Linked DNA regions of Halorhodospira halophila. The protein of the gene in region 2 interacts with the protein of the main gene of each other region in a pairwise test. Links are inferred from orthologs where the notes say so. Each region holds a gene or a part of one and is shown on either strand. Other genes may lie near its edges. The genes, in order: mrdA and CCR79_RS11965.

What was found.
Region 1: the proteins of CCR79_RS11965 (region 2) and mrdA interact in binary tests that used the Escherichia coli proteins (3 or more experiments, as listed by UniProt). The link is inferred for Halorhodospira halophila from one-to-one orthologs.

Annotation. Positions count from the first base shown.
Region 1 is NZ_NHSN01000016.1:179,949-196,846, forward strand. Bases 8,194-11,179 are described here. They hold mrdA (penicillin-binding protein 2), read left to right. Parts: upstream 8,194-8,716; coding sequence 8,717-10,642; downstream 10,643-11,179. Other genes in these bases: mreD (rod shape-determining protein MreD), read left to right, coding at 8,222-8,680; rodA (rod shape-determining protein RodA), read left to right, coding at 10,639-11,179. Also shown: CCR79_RS05875 (Trm112 family protein), read left to right, coding at 11-271; prmC (peptide chain release factor N(5)-glutamine methyltransferase), read left to right, coding at 298-1,143; CCR79_RS05885 (molybdopterin-synthase adenylyltransferase MoeB), read left to right, coding at 1,140-1,883; CCR79_RS05890 (Hsp33 family molecular chaperone HslO), read right to left, coding at 1,891-2,781; Asp-tRNA(Asn)/Glu-tRNA(Gln) amidotransferase subunit GatB, read right to left, coding at 2,778-4,217; Asp-tRNA(Asn)/Glu-tRNA(Gln) amidotransferase subunit GatA, read right to left, coding at 4,298-5,752; Asp-tRNA(Asn)/Glu-tRNA(Gln) amidotransferase subunit GatC, read right to left, coding at 5,769-6,056; CCR79_RS05910 (rod shape-determining protein), read left to right, coding at 6,176-7,219; rod shape-determining protein MreC, read left to right, coding at 7,305-8,192; more of rodA, read left to right, coding at 11,180-11,769; mltB (lytic murein transglycosylase B), read left to right, coding at 11,786-12,772; CCR79_RS05940 (septal ring lytic transglycosylase RlpA family protein), read left to right, coding at 12,769-13,821; CCR79_RS05945 (D-alanyl-D-alanine carboxypeptidase family protein), read left to right, coding at 13,896-15,074; CCR79_RS05950 (D-amino acid aminotransferase), read left to right, coding at 15,078-15,944; CCR79_RS05955 (YbeD family protein), read left to right, coding at 15,941-16,207; lipoyl(octanoyl) transferase LipB, read left to right, coding at 16,220-16,873. UniProt on the Escherichia coli protein: Catalyzes cross-linking of the peptidoglycan cell wall. Responsible for the determination of the rod shape of the cell. Is probably required for lateral peptidoglycan synthesis and maintenance of the correct diameter during lateral and centripetal growth.
Region 2 is NZ_NHSN01000031.1:103-3,963, reverse strand. Bases 495-3,577 are described here. They hold CCR79_RS11965 (penicillin-binding protein 1A), read left to right. Parts: upstream 495-871; coding sequence 872-3,283; downstream 3,284-3,577. Other genes in these bases: CCR79_RS11960 (hypothetical protein), read left to right, coding at 3,324-3,577. In the rest of the region: more of CCR79_RS11960, read left to right, coding at 3,578-3,861. UniProt on the Escherichia coli protein: Cell wall formation. Synthesis of cross-linked peptidoglycan from the lipid intermediates.

The DNA.
Region 1 (16,898 bases), on a different replicon or contig from region 2:
ACTCCCGTCCATGGATCGCAAACTACTCGACATCCTCTGCTGCCCGATCACCAAGCGCCCCCTGCAGCCGCTCTCGGCGCAGGAGCTGGAGGCGCTCAATCGCCACATCGCCGAGGGACAGGCCCGCTACCTGGACGACACGGTGGTGGACGCGCCACTGGACGAGGGCCTGATCACCGACAACGGCAGCCGTATCTACCGGGTGGATGACGGCATCCCGGTGATGCTCGAAGAGCGCAGCATCCCGGGCGCCACCGCCGGGCGCGGCTGAGCGGCGAGACCCCTGCGGGAGGGCCGGTGAGCGAGGCAGGGCGGAGCATCGGCCAGGCGCTGCGCGAGGGCATCGATGCGCTGCGGGCGTCGAGCGCGTCGGCGCGGCTTGATGCCGAGCTGCTTCTCGCCGAGGTCCTCGGTGTCGGCCGCAGCCACCTGTTCGCCTTCCCCGAGCGCCCGGTCCCCACCGCGACCATCGATGCCTACCGGAACCTGCTCACCCGTCGGGCCGCCGGTGAGCCCGCGGCCTACCTGCTGCGCCGCTGCGAGTTCCGCGACCTGTCGCTGACGGTGACCCCGGCAGTCCTTGTGCCCCGCCCCGAGACCGAACACCTGGTCGAGCAGGCCCTGGCTTGCCTGCCCGCCGGGGGCAGCCTGCTCGAGCTGGGCACCGGCAGCGGCGCCGTCGCCCTGGCGGTGGCCAGCGAACGCCCCGACGCCCGGATCACCGCCACCGAGCGCAGCGAGGCTGCCCTGGCCGTGGCGCGGGAGAACCGGCAACGCCTGGGACTGACGAGCGTGGAGCTGATCGCCGGTGACTGGGACGAGGGGGTGCCGGCCGGCCCCTTCCAGGTCATCGCCAGCAACCCACCTTACGTCGAGACCACCGCTCCGGAGTGGACCAACGGCGGCCTCGGGCACGAGCCGCGCGAGGCGCTGGCCGCCGGCTGCGACGGGCTGGCAGCTATCCGCAGCCTGCTTGCACCGGCTGCCGGAGAGCTGGCCCGGGGCGGCTGGCTGATGCTCGAGCACGGCGCTGCCCAGGGCGAGGCCGTGCGCGGGCTGTTCGCCGCCGCCGGGCTGGAACAGGTGCGCACCGAGCGCGACCTGGCCGGACTCGAGCGACTGACGCTGGGGAGACGACCGTGAACGACGAGCAGCTGCTGCGCTACAGCCGGCAGATCATGCTGCCGGAGCTCGATATTGCCGGGCAGCAGCGCCTGGCCGGCAGCCGGGCGCTGATCGTGGGCGCCGGCGGGCTGGGCTCGCCGCTGGCCCTCTACCTCGGGGCCGCCGGGGTGGGCGAACTGCGCATCGCCGATGACGACACCGTGGACCTGTCCAACCTGCAGCGCCAGATCGCCCACCGCCACGACGCCATCGGCCAGCCCAAAGCGACCTCAGCGGCGCGGGCCGTCGCCGCTCGCAACCCGGAGATCACCCTCTCGCCGCTGCAGGAGCACCTCGAGGGCGGGCGCCTGAGCGCTGAGGTGGCCGCTGCCGACGTGGTCATCGACGCCACCGACAACTTCGCCACCCGCTTCGCCCTCAACGCCGCCTGCGTGGCGGCACAGCGGCCGCTGGTCAGTGCCGCGGTGATCCGTTGGGAGTTGCAGGTCACCGCCTTCCGCCCCGGCGGACGACCCTGCTACCGCTGCATCTACGCCGAAGGGGATGAACCGCAGCTGACCTGCAGCGAAAGCGGGGTGCTCGGCCCCCTGCCCGGCGTGGCAGGGACCCTCGAGGCGGTGGAGGCGATCAAGATCCTCTCCGGCGCCGGCGACCCCCTCTTCGGCCGCCTGCTGCTGATCGACGCCCTGCGCATGCGCCTGCGCACACTGACCGTGAACGCCGACCCCCACTGCCCGGTCTGCGCCGACGCGGCGTAGACCCCAGTCAGTGGTAGCTATCGCTGCCCGGGGCAGCGTTGGCGTCGCTGAGCACCTGCGCCACATCGACCCGGTCGTAGCTGTAGGTGGCGCCGCAGAACTGGCAGCGCACCTCGACCACACCCTCCTCGGCGAGCACCTGCTCGACCTCCTCGCGGCCGAGACCGCGGAGGATGGAGGCGATGCGGCCGGCCGAGCAGCGACACCGGAAGGCGAGCGTGCGCGGCTCGAAGACGCGCACGGTCTCCTGATGGAAAAGCCGGTGCAGGACGTCGTGCGCCGGCCGCTCGAGCAGCTCGCGATCGGTCAGCGTCTCGGCCAGGTAGCCGATGCGATCCCAGGCGTCGGGATCCGCCTCGGTGGGCTGCGTGCCGCCACTGGCGGGCAGCCGCTGGTGCAGCAGCCCACCGGCCCGCCGGCCGTCGCAGGCCAGGTGCAAGCGGGTGGGCAGCTGCTCGGAATCCCGGAAGTAGGCTTCCAGCGTGGCCGCCAGACCACCGTCATCGATGCCGACTACGCCCTGATAGCGCTGTCCCTCCTCCGGCTCGATGGTGATGGCCAGGCGGCCGCCGGCGCACAGCTCGGCGAGGCCGCCGCGGGCGGGTTCGCCCTCGTAACGGGCGGTTCCGCGGAGGGTCCCGTCGGAGGCGTCCACCTGGGCCAGCAGCATGGACACCGCCGCGCCCTCGCCCCCCTCGACCTGGAGGCTGAGCACACCGTCGGAGCGGATGGTGGCACACATCAGCGCCGCCGCAGCCATGGCTTCGCCGAGTAGACGCGCCACCGCCGGCGGGTAGTCGTGGTGCTCACGAACGGCGGCGAACACCTGATCCAGCTGCACGATCTCGCCGCGTACGTCCGCGTTCTCGAAGATGAAGCGTTGACTGGCGTCGCTCACGATCCGTCCAGCTTTCTCTTGAGTAGCTCGTTGACCTGCTGCGGGTTGGCCTTGCCGCCGGAGGCCTTCATGACCTGCCCGACGAAGAAGCCGAAGAGCTTCTCCTTGCCCGCACGGTACTGCTCGAGCTGCTTCGGGTTGTTGGCGATGGCCTCGTCGACTAGGGCCTCGATGGCCGAGGTGTCGGTGACCTGCTTGAGGCCCTTACTCTCGATCACCTCGTCCGGCTCGCCCTCGCCGGCCCACATGGCCTCGAAGACATCCTTGGCGCCACGGCTCGAGAGGGTCTCGTCCTCGACCCGGGCCACCAGCTTGCCGAGCATCTCCGGGGTGACCGGCGAGTCGCCGATCTCCCGACCATCCTTGTTGAGGTAGGCGAGCAGCTCGCTCATCAGCAGGTTGGCAGTGCGCTTGGCGAAGCCGCCGGACTCGCTGACCGCGTGCTCGAAGTAATCGGCCATGTCCCGGGTGGCGGTCAGCACGCCGGCGTCGTAGGCCGGCAGGCCGTACTCCTCCTCGAAGCGCCGGCGCTTCTCGTCCGGCAGTTCGGGCAGGGTCTCGCGCACCTCTTCGACCAGCGCCGAGTCCACCTCCACGGGGAGCAGGTCCGGCTCCGGGAAGTAGCGGTAGTCGTTGGCCTCCTCCTTGGTGCGCATGGAGCGGGTGACGCCCTTGTCGACGTCGTAGAGGCGGGTTTCCTGGACGACTTCACCGCCGGACTCGAGCAGATCGATCTGCCGCTCGACTTCGTACTCGAGGGCCCGCTCGACGAAGCGGAAGGAGTTGAGGTTCTTGAGTTCGGCGCGGGTGCCGAAGGCTTGCTGCCCGGCCGGACGCACCGAGACGTTGGCGTCGCAGCGGAAGGAGCCTTCCTGCATGTTGCCGTCGCAGATCTCCAGGTAGCGCACCAGGGCGTGGAGCTTCTTCATGTAGGCGGCGGCCTCGGCCGGCGAGCGCAGATCCGGTTCCGAGACGATCTCCATCAGCGGCGTCCCCGCGCGGTTGAGATCCACCCCGGTCATGCCGTGGAAATCCTCATGCAGGGACTTGCCGGCATCCTCCTCGAGGTGGGCACGGGTGATGCCGATGCGCTTGCCGACGCCGTCCTCGAGTTCGATGTCCAGCTGACCACCCTCGACGATGGGCAGGTCGTACTGCGAGATCTGATAACCCTTGGGCAGATCGGGGTAGAAGTAGTTCTTGCGCGCAAAGACCGACCGCGGCGCGATGCGCGCCCCGACGGCCAGGCCGAACTTGATGGCCATGCGCACCACCTCGCGGTTGAGCACTGGCAGCACCCCGGGCATGCCGAGGTCCACCGGACAGGCCTGGGTGTTCGGCTCGGCGCCGTAGGCGGTCGGCGCGCCGGAGAAGATCTTGGTGCGGGTCGCGAGCTGCGCGTGGATCTCGAGACCGATGACGGTTTCCCACTTCATGGGTGCGGTCGCTCCGTAGGCTTTGGGCGCGTCGAGCGGACGCGGGCGTTGGTTCCAGGGTATCCGGGGTCGCCCCGCATCTACTCGAACCCTTCAGGGACCTGCTTGTGCCAGTCCGTAACCTGTTGGTACTTGTGCCCGACGTTCAGCAGCCGGGCTTCGTCGAAGTAGCCGCCGATCAGCTGCAGCCCCACGGGCCGGCCGCGCGAGAAGCCGGCGGGGACCGACAGGCCGGGCAGGCCGGCGAGGTTCACCCCGAGGGTGTAGATGTCGGAGAGATACATCTGCACCGGGTCATCGGCGCGCTCGCCCAGATCGAAGGCCGGGGTCGGCGAGGTGGGGCCGGCCAGCACGTCGACCTGCTCCAGCGCCTGGCGGAAGTCGTCCGCCACCAGGCGGCGGATCTGCTGCGCCTTGCGGTAGTAGGCGTCGTAATAGCCGGCGGACAGCGCGTAGGTGCCAACCAGAATGCGGCGCTGGACCTCGTCGCCGAAGCCCTCGGCACGGCTGCGCTTGTAGAGATCCTCCAGATCCTGCGGGTCAGCGCAACGGTGGCCGAAACGCACGCCGTCAAAGCGCGCCAGGTTGGACGAGGCCTCGGCCGGCGCGATGACGTAGTAGGCCGGCAGGGCCAGCTCCATGTTGGGCAGCTGCACCTCGACGAGTTCGGCGCCCTCGCCCTCAAGCACCTGCAGGGAGGCCTCGACCCGGGAGCGGACGTCGGGATCGAGCCCCTCGCCGAAGAACTCCCGCGGTACGCCGATGCGCAGCCCCTTGATTGAGCGGTTGAGCGACTCGCTGTAGTCGGGCACCACATGGTCGACGCTGGTCGAGTCGCGCTCGTCCAGGCCGGCCATCGGACCAAGCAGCAGCGCCAGGTCCTCGGCAGTGCGTGCGAACGGCCCGGCCTGATCGAGGCTGGAGGCGAAGGCCACCATGCCGTAGCGCGAAACGCGGCCGTAGGTGGGCTTGAGTCCGCAGATCCCGGAGAGTGCCGCCGGCTGCCGGATCGAGCCGCCGGTGTCGGTCCCCGTGGCAGCCGGGGCCAGGCGCGCCGCCACAGCGGCGGCCGAGCCGCCGGAGGAGCCGCCGGGGACCGCGTCCAGGTCCCAGGGGTTGCGCACCGGACCGAAGTAGCTGGTCTCGTTGGACGACCCCATGGCGAACTCGTCCATGTTGGCTTTGCCGAGCATGACCACGCCGGCCTCGGCCAGACGCCGCACCACGGTGGCGTCGTACGGCGCACGAAACGGCTCAAGCATGCGCGAGCCGCAGGTGGTCGCCACCCCGTCGGTACAGAAGATGTCCTTGTGGACCAGCGGCACGCCGGTCAGTGGCCCGGCCTCGCCGGCGCGCAGCCGGGCGTCGGCGGCGTCCGCGGCAGCTCGGGCCTGCTCGGCGGTGACGGTGATCAGGCTGTTGAGCCCGGGGTCGTACGTCTCGATGCGCTTGAGCAGGGCATCGGTGAGTTCACGGCTGGAGACTTCTCCGGCGTGCAACGCCGCGGAGATCTCGGCAACGGTCTTCTGGTGCATGGGTGTTCGGCTTCCGTTACTCGACGACGCGGGGGACGAGGTACAGGCCGGCCTCGACGGCTGGCGCCCCGGACTGATAGTGATCGCGCAGGTTGGGCTCGGTGACCTCGTCCGGGCGCAGGCGCTGCGTGGCATCCCAAGGGTGGGCCATAGGCTCGACGCCCTCGGTATCGACGCTTGCCATCTGCTCGACGAACTCCAGGATCCCCGTCAGGTCGCGGGCGTACCCGGAAACCGCCCCGTCGTCGATCCGGATGCGGGCCAGGTGCGCGATCTGCTGCACCTCATCTGCCTCGATGGCCATAGAGCCTTTCTCCCCATAACTGGCGCGATAGCAGCCGTAAAACCTACCATAGCCCCGAGCTTGCCCAAACCCCGGGGCACTGCTAGATTGAGCCACCTTCGACCTTAGGAACGCTGGGCATGTTTAAGGGTATCCGCGGACTCTTCTCCAACGATCTATCCATCGATCTTGGCACGGCCAACACGCTGATCTACCTGCGCGGTCAGGGCATCGTCCTGAGCGAGCCGTCGGTGGTCGCCATCCAGCAGGATCGCGACGGCGGCAGCAAGCGCATCGCCGCAGTGGGCGCCGAGGCCAAGCGCATGCTCGGCCGCACCCCGGGGACGATCCGCGCCATCCGCCCCCTGAAGGACGGCGTCATCGCCGACTTCACGGTGACCGAGAAGATGCTCCAGCACTTTATCAAGAAAGTGCATGAGGCCCGCTTCTTCAAGCCCAGCCCGCGGGTGCTCGTCTGCGTGCCGTGCGGCTCGACCCAGGTCGAGCGGCGCGCCATCCGCGAGTCGGCAGCCGGCGCCGGGGCCCGCGAGGTGCACCTGATCGAGGAACCGATGGCGGCGGCCATCGGCGCCAATATGCCCGTCGACGAGGCCAGCGGCTCGATGGTGCTCGATGTCGGCGGAGGCACCTCGGAGGTCGCGGTGCTCTCGCTCAACGGCATCGTCTACTCCGCCTCGGTCCGCCTCGGCGGCGATCGCTTCGACGAAGCCATCGTCAACTACGTCCGTCGCAACTACGGGATCCTCATCGGAGAAGCCACCGCCGAGCGCATCAAACAGGAGATCGGTACCGCTTTCCCCGATACCGAGGTCAACGAGATCGAGGTCCGCGGCCGCAACCTGGCGCAGGGCGTGCCGCGCAGCTTCACCCTGAACTCCAATGAGATCCTCGAGGCGCTCCAGGAGCCGCTGTCCGGGATCGTCTCGGCGCTCAAGACCGCTCTGGAACAGACGCCGCCGGAACTCGGCGCCGACGTGGCCGAGCGCGGTATCGTGATCACTGGCGGCGGTGCGCTGCTGCGCAACCTCGACCGGCTGATCATGGAGGAGACCGGGCTGCCGGTGGTCGTCGCCGACGAGCCGCTGACCTGTGTCGCCCGTGGCGGTGGCCGGGCCCTGGAGCTCATGGACGAACGGGGCGCCGATCTGTTCGTCAGCGAATAGACGAACCACCGCAGCTGCAAACCCGGGTGGGGCCTGCGTTAGACTGGCAGGCTCCGCAAGCTGACGCTGCGAGGCTCGGTGAACCATTAAGCCGTTATTCACACAGGGTCCGTCGGCCACCGTGCGCCTGGTGCTGCTGGCCACGGTCTCGATCCTGCTCATGAGCCTGGACCACCGCGAGCACCTCGTCGAGCCGGTCCGCGAGACCGTCTCCGGGGTGGTGTATCCGCTGCGGTTCGTCGTCGACGCCCCCTTCTCCATCGCGGAACGGGTCTCCGAGCGGCTGGCCACACGCCATCAGATCATGGAGGAAAACCGCCAGCTGCGCGACCGGCACCTGGCGTACCAGGAGCGGCTCCAGCGCATGCAGGCCCTGGAGCGGGAGAACGAGCGCCTGCGCGAGCTGCTCGGCTCCTCGGAACGGCTCGAGACCGAGGTGGCCATCGCCGAGCTGATGCGCGTCGAGCTCGACCCCCACACCCACCTGGTCGAGATCGACCGCGGTGCCAGTCAGGGGGTGTTCGTCGGCCAGCCGGTCCTGGATGCCAACGGGGTCATGGGCCAGGTGGACCGGGTCGGACCCCGCTCGGCCAGCGTGCGGCTGATCTCCGACCCAAGCCACGCCATCCCGGTGGAGAACCATCGCAACGGGCTGCGCACCGTGGCTCTGGGCAGCGGCGACCCGCAGCGACTGGAGCTGGCCAACGTGCCGGGCAACGCCGACATCCGCGAGGGTGATCTGCTCACCGCCTCCGGGCTTGGCGGCGCCTTCCCACGCGGCTACCCGGTCGCCGAGGTCACCTCGGTGGAGGTGGAGGCCGGCGAGCCCTTCGCGCGGGTGACCGCCCGGCCGGCCGCGGAACTCGACCGCAGCCGCAAGCTGCTGCTGGTCTCCGTGGCCGACGACCCGGATACGCCCGGCGCCGAGGACGACGCCGGGGCCGCCGACGACAAGAGCGAGGACGAGTCTTGACGGGTCATCGGCCACGCAATGGGGGCGGGGTGATCCTGCTCAGCTTCATCATCGCCCTGATGCTGACCATCGTACCCATGCCGGGCTGGGCGCAGGAGTTCCGCCCGGAGTGGACGGCGCTGATCCTGCTCTACTGGAGTCTGGCGCTGCCTGAGCGGGTCGGGGTGGGCGTGGGGTGGCTCGCCGGTCTATTCCAGGACGCCCTGCTGGGGACCCTGCTGGGCCAGCACGCGCTGGCTTTTGCACTGATCGCCTTCCTGGCCCTGCGCCTGCACCAGCACCTGCGCCTGGTGCCCATCTGGCAACAGGCGGTGGTGGTGCTCGGGCTACTGCTCATCGCCCAGCTGGTGATCTTCTGGATCAACGGCATCATCGGCCGACCAGCCCCGGACTGGCAAGCCTGGGCAGCGATCCTGATCGGCGCCACCATCTGGCCGCTGATCTTCCACATCATGAGGGGGGTGCGGCGCCGTTTCCAGGTGCAGTAACACCCGGAGAGCGTACGGCGAGCAGCGGGGTATCTGGTGAGCCTTTCCATCCGCGATCAGCAACAGGATGCGCACCGGATCCGGCGACGGATCATCGCGGCCGGCGTGCTGTGTATCCTGGTCGTGACCGGGCTGATGACGCAGATGGTGCGCCTGCAGGTCGTGGATCACCACCACTACGCCACCCTGTCCCAGGAGAACCGCATCAAGGTGAATCCGATCCCCCCAAGCCGGGGTCAGATCCTCGATCGCAACGGAACCGTCCTCGCTGAGAATCGCCCCTCCTACCAGCTGGTGGCCACCCCGGAGCGCGTCCCGGACATCGACACCATGCTCGACGAGGTCGGCGAGATCATCGAGATCACTGAGGCCCAGCGCGAGCGCTTCCTCAACCGCCTGAACAACTCGCGCCATTTCGAGGCCATCCCTCTGCGCACCCGACTGGACGAGGAAGAGGTGGCCAAGCTGGCCGTTCACCGCCACCGCCTCCCGGGGCTCGAGGTGGACGCCCGGCTGGTACGCCACTACCCCAAGGGCTACACCGGCAGCCACGCCGTCGGCTACGTCGGGCGTATCACAGCGCAGGATCTACGCCATATCGACCGCCCCGCCTACCGGGGCACCAATCACATCGGCAAAAGCGGCGTGGAGCACGCCTTCGAGCAAGTCCTCCACGGCGAGGTCGGCGTCGAGCGTGTCGAGACCAACGCCGCCGGCCGGGTGTTGCGCACCCTCGACCGCCGCCCACCGCGCTCCGGGGAGGATTTGATCCTTACCCTGGACATCGATCTCCAGGAAGTAGCCGAGCGCGCCCTGGGCGAACAACGCGGCGCAGTGGTCGCTATGGATCCGAATACCGGAGAGCTGCTTGCCATGGCCAGCCGGCCTCACTACGACCCCAACATGTTCGTCCGCGGCATGAGCGGCGAGCACTTCCAAGAACTGGAGGACACCGGCTGGCAGCCGCTAATCAACCGACCGATACGCGGGCTGTACCCACCAGCGTCCACCATCAAGCCCTTCGTGGGGCTAGCCGCGCTGGAGCACGACGTGATCCGCCCCGACACCGAGATCCACTGTGACGGCGCCTACCACGTGGAGGGCCGCGACGAACCCTTTCGCTGCTGGCGAGACTGGGGCCACGGTGAGACCGACTACATCAAGGCTATCGCCGAATCCTGCAATGTCTTCTTCTACGATACCGCCTTCCGCCTGGGCATCGACCGGATGTCCGAGTTCCTGGAGCCCTTCGGCTTCGGCTCGCCGACCCGGGTGGACACCTCCGGCGAACGCAGCGGGATCCTCCCCAACCGCGACTGGAAGCGCCGTGCCCTGGGCGGCGGCTGGTACCACGGCGAGACCGTGATTACCGGCATCGGCCTGGGCTACTTCAGCACCACGCCCATGCAGCTGGCCCGGGCCACCGCCATCCTGGCGAACCAGGGACGCATCGTCGAACCGCGCCTGGTCCAGACGATCCGCGATGGCGAAGCGGGACACGAGTCGCGAACCGCCGCTAGCACCCCCCAGGAACGCATCGAGCTGAACGACCCGGAGCACTGGGAGCTCACTACCGAGGCCATGCGAGCCGCCGTCGAGCACCCCCGCGGCACGGCGCGGCTGATCGGCGACGATCTGGACTACAGCCTGGCCGGCAAGACCGGTACCGCGCAGGTCACCGAGAGCCGCGAGGACGACGACGAGGAGGAGATCCCCGAGCATCTGCGCAGTCACGCCCTGTTCATCGGTTTCGCGCCAGCGGAGGATCCGGAGATCGCTGTGGTCGTGGTGGTCGAGAACGCCGAGGGCGGCGGCGGCGCCGCGGCGGCGCCGGTGGCGCGCGCGGTCACCGACGCCTGGCTCGTGGACGACCACACCTTCCTCGAGGACCTGGAGACCGGCCGCATCGACGAGAGCGAGGTCGAGGACGAGGAAGAGGCCCCGATGGAGCTGATGCCATGAGCACAAGCGCCCTGCCCGGCAGCCAGGGGGTTGGTGTCCGGCTCTCGTTCCTGCAGTCGCGACTACACCTCGACGGGGTGCTGCTGACCGCGTTGGCCGCTGTCGCCGCCTTCGGCGTGGCAGTCCTATACAGCGCCTTCGGCGAGGACTGGGCACAGACCCAGAACCAGGTCATCCGCGTCTCCTTCGGCTTCCTGGCCCTGTTCGCGTGTGCCCAGATCCCGCCGCGCACCCTGCGCCGCTGGGCACCGTGGGTCTTCGGAGCCGGCATGGCACTGCTGGCCGCAGTGATGGTCATGGGCGCGATCGGCCAGGGGGCGCAGCGCTGGATCGACCTCGGCTTCATGCGCTTCCAGCCGGCCGAGCTGATGAAGCTGACCCTACCGTTGATGCTTGCCTGGCTACTGGCCGATCACGACATCCCGCCCCGCCCACGGCGCGTGATGCTGGCCCTGGTACTGATCGGCGTGCCGGCGGGGATGATCGCCGTCCAGCCGGATCTGGGCACCGCGGTGCTAGTGGCCGCCTCGGGGTTCTTCATCCTCTTCCTGGCCGGCCTGGGCTGGCGGTGGATCCTCAGCGGCGCTGCGCTGGCCGGCGCCACAGCGCCGCTGCTGTGGTTCTTCGTCATGCACGACTACCAGCGCGCCCGGGTATTGACCTTCCTCAACCCCGAGAACGACCCCCTCGGCGCGGGCTACCACATCATCCAGTCGAAGATCGCCATCGGCTCCGGCGGGCTGTTCGGCAAGGGCTGGCTCAACGGCTCCCAGGCGCACCTGGAGTTCATTCCTGAACGCCACACCGACTTCGTGCTGGCGGTGGTGGCCGAGGAGTTCGGCCTGATGGGCGTAGCACAGTTGCTGACCGTCTACCTGATCATCGTCGGCCGCGGCCTCTACATCGCCGCCCGGGCTCAGGACAACTTCAGCCGCTTGCTGGCCGGCAGCATCTCGCTGACCTTCTTTATCTACGTGCTGGTCAACGCCGGGATGGTCTCCGGGCTGCTGCCGGTGGTCGGCCTGCCCCTGCCGCTGGTTAGTTACGGGGGATCCTCGCTGGTGACCATCATGGCGGCTTTCGGTATTCTCATGGCTATCCACACCCACCGTCGTCTCTGGTCGTGAGGGCCCACAGCCGGTCATGAACCCACGCCTCCGTCACGCCACCGTGGCACTGCTGTGCGCCAGTGCGCTGCTCGGCACTGCCACCGCCACCACCACCGAGCGCGAGCGTTTCGCCGATCAAGTGGCCGAGCGCCACGACCTGGACGCCGAGCACCTGCGCGCGGTGCTCGCCGCCGCCGAGCACGATGAGCGGGTGCTCGAGCGCATCGCCGCCCCGGCCGAAGGACTCCCCTGGCACGAGTACCGCGGGATCTTCCTCACCGAGGAGCGCATTGCTGCCGGCCGCGACTACGGATCCGAGCACCGGGAGATGCTCGCCGCGGTCAGCGACGAGCACGGCGTCCCCGAGTCGGTGATCCTGGCCATCCTGGGCGTGGAGAGCTACTACGGCCAACGCCGCGGCGACCACCGGGTCCTCGACGCCCTGGCCACCCTGGGCTTCTCCGATCACCCGCGCGCGGGCTTCTTCCGCGACGAACTGGAGGCCTACCTGCTGCTCAGCCACGAGAACGAGTGGGACCCCACGGAGCCCACCGGCTCCTACGCCGGCGCCCTGGGTAAGGCGCAGTTCATCCCGTCGAGCTACCGCGCCTACGCCGTGGATCAGGACGGCGACGGGCGCCGCGACCTGATCGACAACCCGGCGGATGCCGCCGGCAGCGCCGCCCACTACCTGGCCCGGCACGGCTGGGAGCCCGGCGCGCCGGTAGCCCGCCGGGTGGAGGCCGAGGGCGCAGACTGGCAGCAGGCGCTGGCCGACACCAACCGCCCCGTGCCCGCCCGAAAGACCGTCGCCGAGCTGGAGGCGCTGGGGGTCGAGGTGCCGGAGTCGCTCGACGGCGACACCCCGGCGGCGCTCATCGAACTCGAGGGCGAAAGCGGCCCGCAGCTGTGGCTGACGCTGCAGAACTTCTACGTCCTGACCCGTTACAACCACAGCGCCCTCTACGCCATGGCCGTCCACCAGCTGGCCGAGGCCATTGCCGGGGGGCAACCCGAGTGAGGCCGCTTGCCACAGTGCTGCTCACTACGGCCAGCGGCGTAGCACTGATCGCCGGCTGCGCCGCCCCGGAGCGCGACCTGCCACCGCCCCGTCCGGATGAGGACCCGGCCGAACGGGTTGCCACCGACGGGCCCTCGGATCGCGACCCCGAGGAACTCGCCCGCCTGCCCGACGCCGTACCGCAGGACGTGCCGCCGAGCCGCTACGGCAATCCCGACCAGTACGAGGTCTTCGGCGAGACCTACCACACCATGAGCCGGGAAGAGGCCGAGGGCTTCACCCAGCGCGGGCGCGCCTCCTGGTACGGGACCAAGTTCCACGGCCGGCGCACCTCCAGCGGCACCCCCTACGACATGTACGCCATGACCGCCGCCCACCGCGAGCTTCCGCTGCCCACCTGGGTGGAGGTCACCAACCTGGAAAACGACCGCCGGGCGGTGGTCAAGGTCAACGACCGGGGCCCCTTCGTCGACCCCGACGAGCGCATCCTGGATCTGTCTTATGCCGCCGCGGTGCGCCTGGACGTGGCCGATCAAGGCACGGCCCCGGTCAAGATCCGCGTGGTGACCCCGGACGATCCGCCGCGGGACAAGGCCGACAACACGGATGCCGAGGTCGGCGATGCGCCGGCGGTGGAGACCTTCGGCGTCGACGATGAACGCGAGCCCGATCCCATCGAGGAGCTGATCACTGCACGGGAGGAGCGCGAGGACGAAAACGACTCCGGCGACACGCCCGCCTCCGCCGGCATCCCGGCAACGGTCCAGGTGCGCACCGCCGACCGCCTGCTGGACGAGGCCGGGGCGATCCAGCCGATCGCCATCCATCTGCAGACCGGCGTGTTCGGCCAGCGCGAGAACGCCGAGCGAATGCGGACCCGGATTCGCGAACTGGACCCGGAAGCCGAAGTGGCCGTCGAGGAGATCGATGGGGCCGAGGGGCCGCTGCACCGCGTTCGCCTGGGGCCGCTGGAGAACCTCGCCGACGTGGACCGCCTAGAACGGACCCTGGAGGAGGCGGGGATCGATCACTACCGCATCACCCCGTAACCCCCCCGCCCCCACCCGCAAACGCGTTACAATGAGAGCTCGTTGTGCCATCCGTCGAGACCGCCGCCATTCCGATGATGAGACGAACCCTCCTACGACTGCTCGTCCCCACCCTGCTGACCGCCGGGCTCCTTCCCATTGCCACCGCCGACGACCGCTGGGGTACGCCCATCGTCGAATCGGTCCCCACGCCATCGCCGCCGAGCATCGGCGCACCGAGCCACCTGCTCGTCGACATGCACAGCGGCTACATCCTCGCCCACCGCGACCCCGAGGAGAGCTGGGAGCCGGCCAGTCTGGCCAAGATCATGACCGCCTACGTGGTCTTCGAGGAGCTCGCTGACGGGCACATCGGACTCGAGGACAAGGTTACCGTCAGCGAGAACGCCTGGCGCTCCAGCGGATCGCGGATGTTCCTGGAGGTCGGCAACGAAGTCACCGTGGCCGAGCTGCTGCAGGGGCTGATCGTGCAATCCGGCAACGACGCCGCCGTGGCGCTGGCCGAGCACGTGGCCGGGGACGAGGACACCTTCGCCCAGGTCATGAACCAGTACGCCAGCCGCCTGGGCATGGAGAACACCCGTTACACCAACGCCACGGGCATGCCCCATGAGCAGATGCGCACCACGGCCAGGGACACGGCGCGCCTGGCCCGGGCCATGATCGACGACTTCCCCGAGTTCTACGACTGGTACTCGCAGCGCTCCTTCGAGTACGCGGGGATCAACCAGCACAACCGCAACCGCCTGCTCTGGCGCGACGAGACCGTCGACGGGCTGAAGACCGGCTACACCAGCTCCGCCGGCTACAACCTGGTCACCTCCGCCGAGCGCGGGGGCATGCGCCTGATCTCCGTGGTCCTCGGTACCGAAAGCGAGGATGCGCGGGCCCAGCAGAGCCTGCAGCTACTCAACTACGGCTTCCGCTTCTTCGAGACCCACCGCCTCTACAGCGCCGGCGAGCAGCTGACCGAGGCGCGCGCCTGGATGGGCGAGGTCGACTCCGTGGCCCTGGGCATCCCGGACGATCTCTACGTGACCATCCCCCGCCAAGAGTACGACAACCTCACCGCCTCGGTAAGCGTCGACGGCCAGATCCGCGCCCCGGTGGCGGCTGGCACGGAGATTGGCACGCTGAAGATCGAGCTTGCCGGCAGCGTGATCCACGAGGAGCCGCTGATCGCCATGGAGGACGTCGAAGAGGGGGGCCTCTGGCGCCGCATGATCGACCAGGTCTGGCTGCAGTTCGAGTAGCCGATGGGCAATCCGGCGACCTGCTACCTCAACGGCGAGCTGATGGCGCTCGCCTCGGCGCGGATCTCGCCCCTGGATCGCGGCTTTCTTTTCGGCGACGGGGTCTACGAGGTGATCCCCTGCTACGGTGGCGTGCCCTTCCGGCTCGATGCGCACCTGCGGCGGCTGGCCAACTCACTGGCGGCCATCGACTTGGCCGATCCGCTCTCCGCAAGGGGCTGGACGGAGGTCTTCGAGCAGGTCTGCCGGGCTAACGGCGGCGGCGATCAGTCGCTCTACCTCCAGGTCACCCGGGGCTGCCCCGAGCGGCGCACCCACGAGTTCCCCGGGCGCAGCGAGCCGACCGTCTTTGTCATGAGCTCACCGCTGCCGGCGGCCGGTGCCTTTGCCGACGGGCTGCACGCCACCCTGCGCGAGGACCTGCGCTGGGCCCGCTGCGACATCAAGGCGGTAGCCCTACTGCCCAATGTGCTGCTGCGCCAGGAGGCCATCGCCGCCGGCGCCGACGAGGCCATCCTGCACCGCGATGGACAGATCACCGAGGGTGCGGCGAGCACGGTCTTCCTCGTCCGCGACGGCGAGCTGGCGACACCGGCGCTTCACCCCGGCCTGCTCCCCGGGATCACGCGGGAAGTAATCCTCGAGCTGGCCGAGCAGCACGGGCTACCCTTTCGGTGTCGCCCGATCGGCCTGGACGAACTGCGGTCGGCGGACGAAGTCTGGCTGTCGAGCGCCACCAAGGAGGTCGCCCCGGTGCTGCGCATCGACGGAGACCCGGTGGGCAACGGCAGCCCCGGGCCGGTGTTCGCGGCCATGCGGGGCTGGTTCACCCGACTGCGTGAGGCAACCGCCCGCGGGAGGCAGCCATGAGCGAATTCAACGCCGACAATACGCCCCTGGAGTTCCCCTGCCGGATCGGGGTCAAGGCCATGGGACACGCCGGCGCCGACCTGGCCACGCGCGTCGAGCGCATCGCCGCCGGCCACGCTACGATCCTCGAGGTGCGCACCACCGGCAGCCGCACCGGCCGCTATGTGTCGGTAACGGTGACCATCGAGGCCCACAGCCGCGACCAGCTCGAGGGGCTCTACCGCGAGCTCAATGCCGATGACGCCATCATGGTGACCCTCTAGGAGGCCGCCCTTTTGCCCTGCGCCCTCGAACACATCCATACCCGCTACCTGGGTGAGCAGCCTTACGAGGCCACCTGGTCCGCCATGCGCACCTTCACCGACGAGCGCAGCGCCGCGACGGCCGATGAGCTCTGGCTGCTCCAGCACCCGCCGGTCTACACCCTGGGCCAGGCGGGCCGCGCGGAGCACATCCTCGATGCCGGCGAGACGCCGGTGGTGCGCACCGACCGCGGCGGCCAGGTCACCTGGCACGGTCCGGGGCAACTGGTTGCCTACCCCCTACTCGACCTGCGGCGCTGGAACCTGGGGGTACGCACCCTGGTCCACGCCCTGGAGCAGGCGGTCATCTCGCTGCTCGCCGCCTACGGGGTCCCCTCAGGCCGCCGTGAGGACGCCCCGGGGGTCTACGTGGAGGGGGCCAAGGTAGCCGCGCTGGGGATCCGGGTCCGCCGGGGCTGCAGCTATCACGGGCTGTCGCTGAACGTCAGCAACGACCTAAACCCCTTCCAGCGCATCAACCCCTGCGGCCATGCCGGTCTGCCCACGACGCGGCTGCGTGACCTGGGCATCACCACGTCGCTGGACCGGCTCGAGGTGGAACTGGGCATCTATCTGCTGCAGGCCATCGACGCCGCCTCCCGCGAACCCCGCCAAGAGCCCGCCTGAGGGTACAGCGGCGCGCCCCCCTGGG
Region 2 (3,861 bases):
TCCACGTCGGTGTCGGCGTGGTCGCCGGCTCCGGGGACGAGCGTACTGCCCCAGTGGGCGTGGGCCGCCACCCCCGCCAGGCCGGCGGCCAGCGCAGCGCCGGCGGCGGTGCGCAGGGCGTGCCCGTTGTCGCGGGCGTTCGGGTCCCGCGCGTGGAGCAGGTTGTCCGGCCCCGGGCAGCGGGCCACCTCGGCCAGGGCCCGGGTCAGTCGGGCTGCCGGGGTGTCTGGCAACGGGGCCGGTGGCGTCCCGGTTGCCCGGGCCAGGGCATCGCGGCTGGTGAGCAGCGCCACCGGCCGCAGGCCAGACTCGTACAGCAGCGCGCGGGCGGCGTTCAGGTCGGTGTGTCGAGCGGCGAGCAGGCGCGGCCGCCGGCGCTCGTCGCCGAGGCAGTAACGCCAGGCGGAGGCCGGTGCAGGCAGGGCGCGGCGGACGTGCAGGCGCAGCACGGCGCGGTGCTCGGAGCGGCGCAGCCCGTCGGGCAGGCGGAGCCGATGGCGCTGCACGCGGCTCTCGGGCACGGCCATCGCGACCCGCGGCCGGCCAGCGTCGAGCCGGCGGCAGGCCGCGCGCAACGCCTCCCGTCGGCCCTCCGCGCCCGTGCCACGGACGGGTTCCGCGGTGTAGGCGTAGTGGCTACGGCGCCGCAGGCAGACGTGCACGGTTCGTCCGGCCACGGCGACGCCGAGCGTCGCGGTGCTGGGCAGGGGCATCCCGTCTCCTCCCTGAGACGCTGGTTCCCGAGCCGCCGCCACCGGTCCCTGGTGCGCGGCGAAGAGCATCCCCCCACTATAAGGCGGGAACTCGCCCGTTCAAGAGGTGGTCAGTATACTGCCTACAGAGTTTGCCAAGGCGCCTGCGCCCCGTCCCCATGAAGCGATTCCTGCGTACCCTTCTCTACACCACCGTCGCCCTGGTCGGTGTCGGCGCTGTCCTGGCCGCGGCGGCCGTGGCCTACGCCGTGTTCGTGCTCGCCCCGCAGCTGCCGGATGCCGAGTCGCTGCGCGACGTGCGCTTCCAGCAGCCGCTGCGTGTCGTCAGCGCCGAGGGTGAGCTCATCGCCGAGTACGGCGAGCAGCGGCGCCAGCCGGAGGATATCGACGATCTCCCCACCGATCTGCTGCTGGCGTTCATCGCCGCCGAGGACGACCGCTTCTACGAACACCCCGGGGTGGATTACCAGGGCCTTGCGCGTGCGGTCGGCCACGTGGTCCGCGAGCGTTCCTTCGGGCCCGGTGGTTCCACCATCACCATGCAGCTCGCGCGGAACTTCTTCCTTTCGCGCGAGGTGACCATCCTGCGCAAGGTCAACGAGATCCTCCTGGCGCTGCAGATCGAGCGGACGCTGTCCAAGGAGGAGATCCTCGAGCTCTACCTCAACAAGATCTACCTGGGCCATCGCGCCTACGGCGTGGCGGCGGCCGCGCAGGTCTACTACGGCAAGGACCCCGACGAGCTCGATCTGGCCCAGATGGCGATGATCGCCGGCCTGCCGAAGGCGCCCTCGGTAGCCAACCCCATCCGCAATCCGCAGCGGGCGCTCCAGCGGCGTGCCTACGTTCTCGGCCGGATGCTCAACGAGGGCTTCATCAGCCCGGAGCGCTATCAGGAGGCCATGGCTGCGCCGATCACCGCCGATTTGCACGCCCCGCGCAGCCGCGTGGACGCTCGCTACGTCGGTGAGATGGTGCGCCGGACCATGACCGAGCGCTACGGGCCCGAGGAGGCCTACACCGGTGGCTACACGGTCTACACCACCATCGAGAAGGACCGTCAGGACGCCGCCAACCGGGCCCTGCGCAGCGGCCTCCGCGATTACGACCGGCGCCACGGCTACCGGGGGCCGGAGGGCAGCGTTGAAGCGGAGCTGGTTGGCGATCCGGCGGCCATGGAGGAGGCACTGACCGCCCACCCGCCCTTCGGAGGCCTGCAGGCGGCCGTGGTGCTCGCCGTGGAGCCCGAGGCGGCGTGGGTCTGGCCGCGTGGCGGGCGCGTGCTACAGGTCGACTTCGAGACCATGGAGTGGGCGCGCCCCTACCGGGATGCCAACCGGCGCGGTCCCGCCCCGGAGGAGGCGGGCGACGTGGTGGAGGTCGGCGATATCGTGCGTGTCGCGCCGCGGGGCGAGGGGCGCGGTGCCCTCAGCGCCGTCCCCGATGTCTCCGGCGCGCTGGTGGCCCAGGACCCGATGGATGGCCGGGTGCGGGCGCTTGCCGGCGGCTTCGACTTCCGGCTCAGTTCCTTCAACCGGGCGGTGCAGGCGCGGCGGCAGACCGGTTCGGTGTTCAAGCCGTTCATCTACTCGGCGGCCCTCGAGAACGGCTACACGCCGGCCACCCTGGTCAACGATGCGCCGGTGGTCTTCCGGGACGATGCCCTAGAGAGCTACTGGCGGCCGGGCAACTACTCGGGCCGTTTCTACGGCCCCACCCGGCTGCGCGAGGCGCTGGTCTTCTCCCGCAACCTGGTCTCGATCCGGGTGCTGCGCGACGTCGGCATCGACCCGACCATCGCTCACGCCGCCCGCATCGGCTTCCCGGCGGAGAGCCTGCCGCGGGATCTCTCCCTGGCCCTGGGCAGCAACAGCGCCACCCCGCTGCAGATCTCCAGTGCCTTTGCGGCCTTTGCCAACGGCGGGTACCGCGTCATCCCCAATGTCATCGAGCGCGTCGAGGACGGCGCCGGCGAGGTGGTCTTCCGGCCGGATTTCCCGGAGGCGTGCGAGCTGTGTCGCGACGACCTGCCCATGGCCTCGGTCCCGGGCGAACGCATCGGCCTGTTCGATTTGCCGCCGCAGGCCGAGCGTGTCCTGCCCGAAGACAACGCATGGCTGATCAGCGACATGCTCTCCGATGTGGTGGAGCGCGGTACCGGCCGAGGGGCCCGGCGGGTGCTCGACCGCGAGGATCTGGCCGGCAAGACCGGCACCACCAACGACCTGCGCGATGCCTGGTTCGTGGGCTACAACCAGGACCTAGTGGCCACGGCGTGGATCGGCTTCGACGACCAGCGCAGCCTGGGCCGGGGCGAGACCGGCGCCACGGCCGCGCTGCCGATCTGGGCGCGGTTCATGTCGGTAGCCCTCGACGGGGTCGAGGAGCGCTCCGTTCCGCGCCCGGACGGTCTGGTCACGGTGCGCATCGATCCGGAGTCCGGGCGCGCGACGAGCTCCGAGAACCCAGAGGCAATTTTCGAGACCTTCCGCGAGGAGACCGTTCCGGTCCGCGAGGACCGCGATCGCCGGCAACGCGACGGCGAGCATTCGGAGCGGCAGCTCTTCTAGGCGGACGGCACCAGCAGACGGCCGGAGCAGGGGGGAAGCCATGGGACGCAGAAGTGCCAACCACCAGCGCGATCAGCGCATGCGGCTGAGCCTGATACGCGAGGCAGCGCGGCTGATGGCCGAGGACGGCGTACGTGATTACTACGCCGCCAAGCGCAAAGCGGCGGAGCGCCTGGGCGCCAGCGACACCCGTAACCTCCCCGGTAATCAGGAGATCCAGGAGGCGCTGCTGGAGTACCACGCCGTCTTCGGTGGCGAGGAGCACGAGGCCGCGCTGCGCCATCTGCGCCGGCGTGCCCTGGAGGCGATGGATTTCTTCGCCGACTTCCGCCCGCGGCTGGTGGGGCCGGTGCTCGCCGGAACCGCCGACGCCGAGTCGCCGGTGCAGCTGCACGTCTTCGCCGATACCCCCGAGACGGTTCTGATGTTCCTCATGGACCGGCGCATCCCCTTCGAGTCCGATGAGCGGCGCCTGCGCTTCGGCCGCGACGGGTGGTCCATCCAGCCGATGTTCCGCTTCCTGGCCGGAGATACCGAGGTGGAGCTGACCGTTTTCTCGGAGGCCGGCCTGCGCGAGC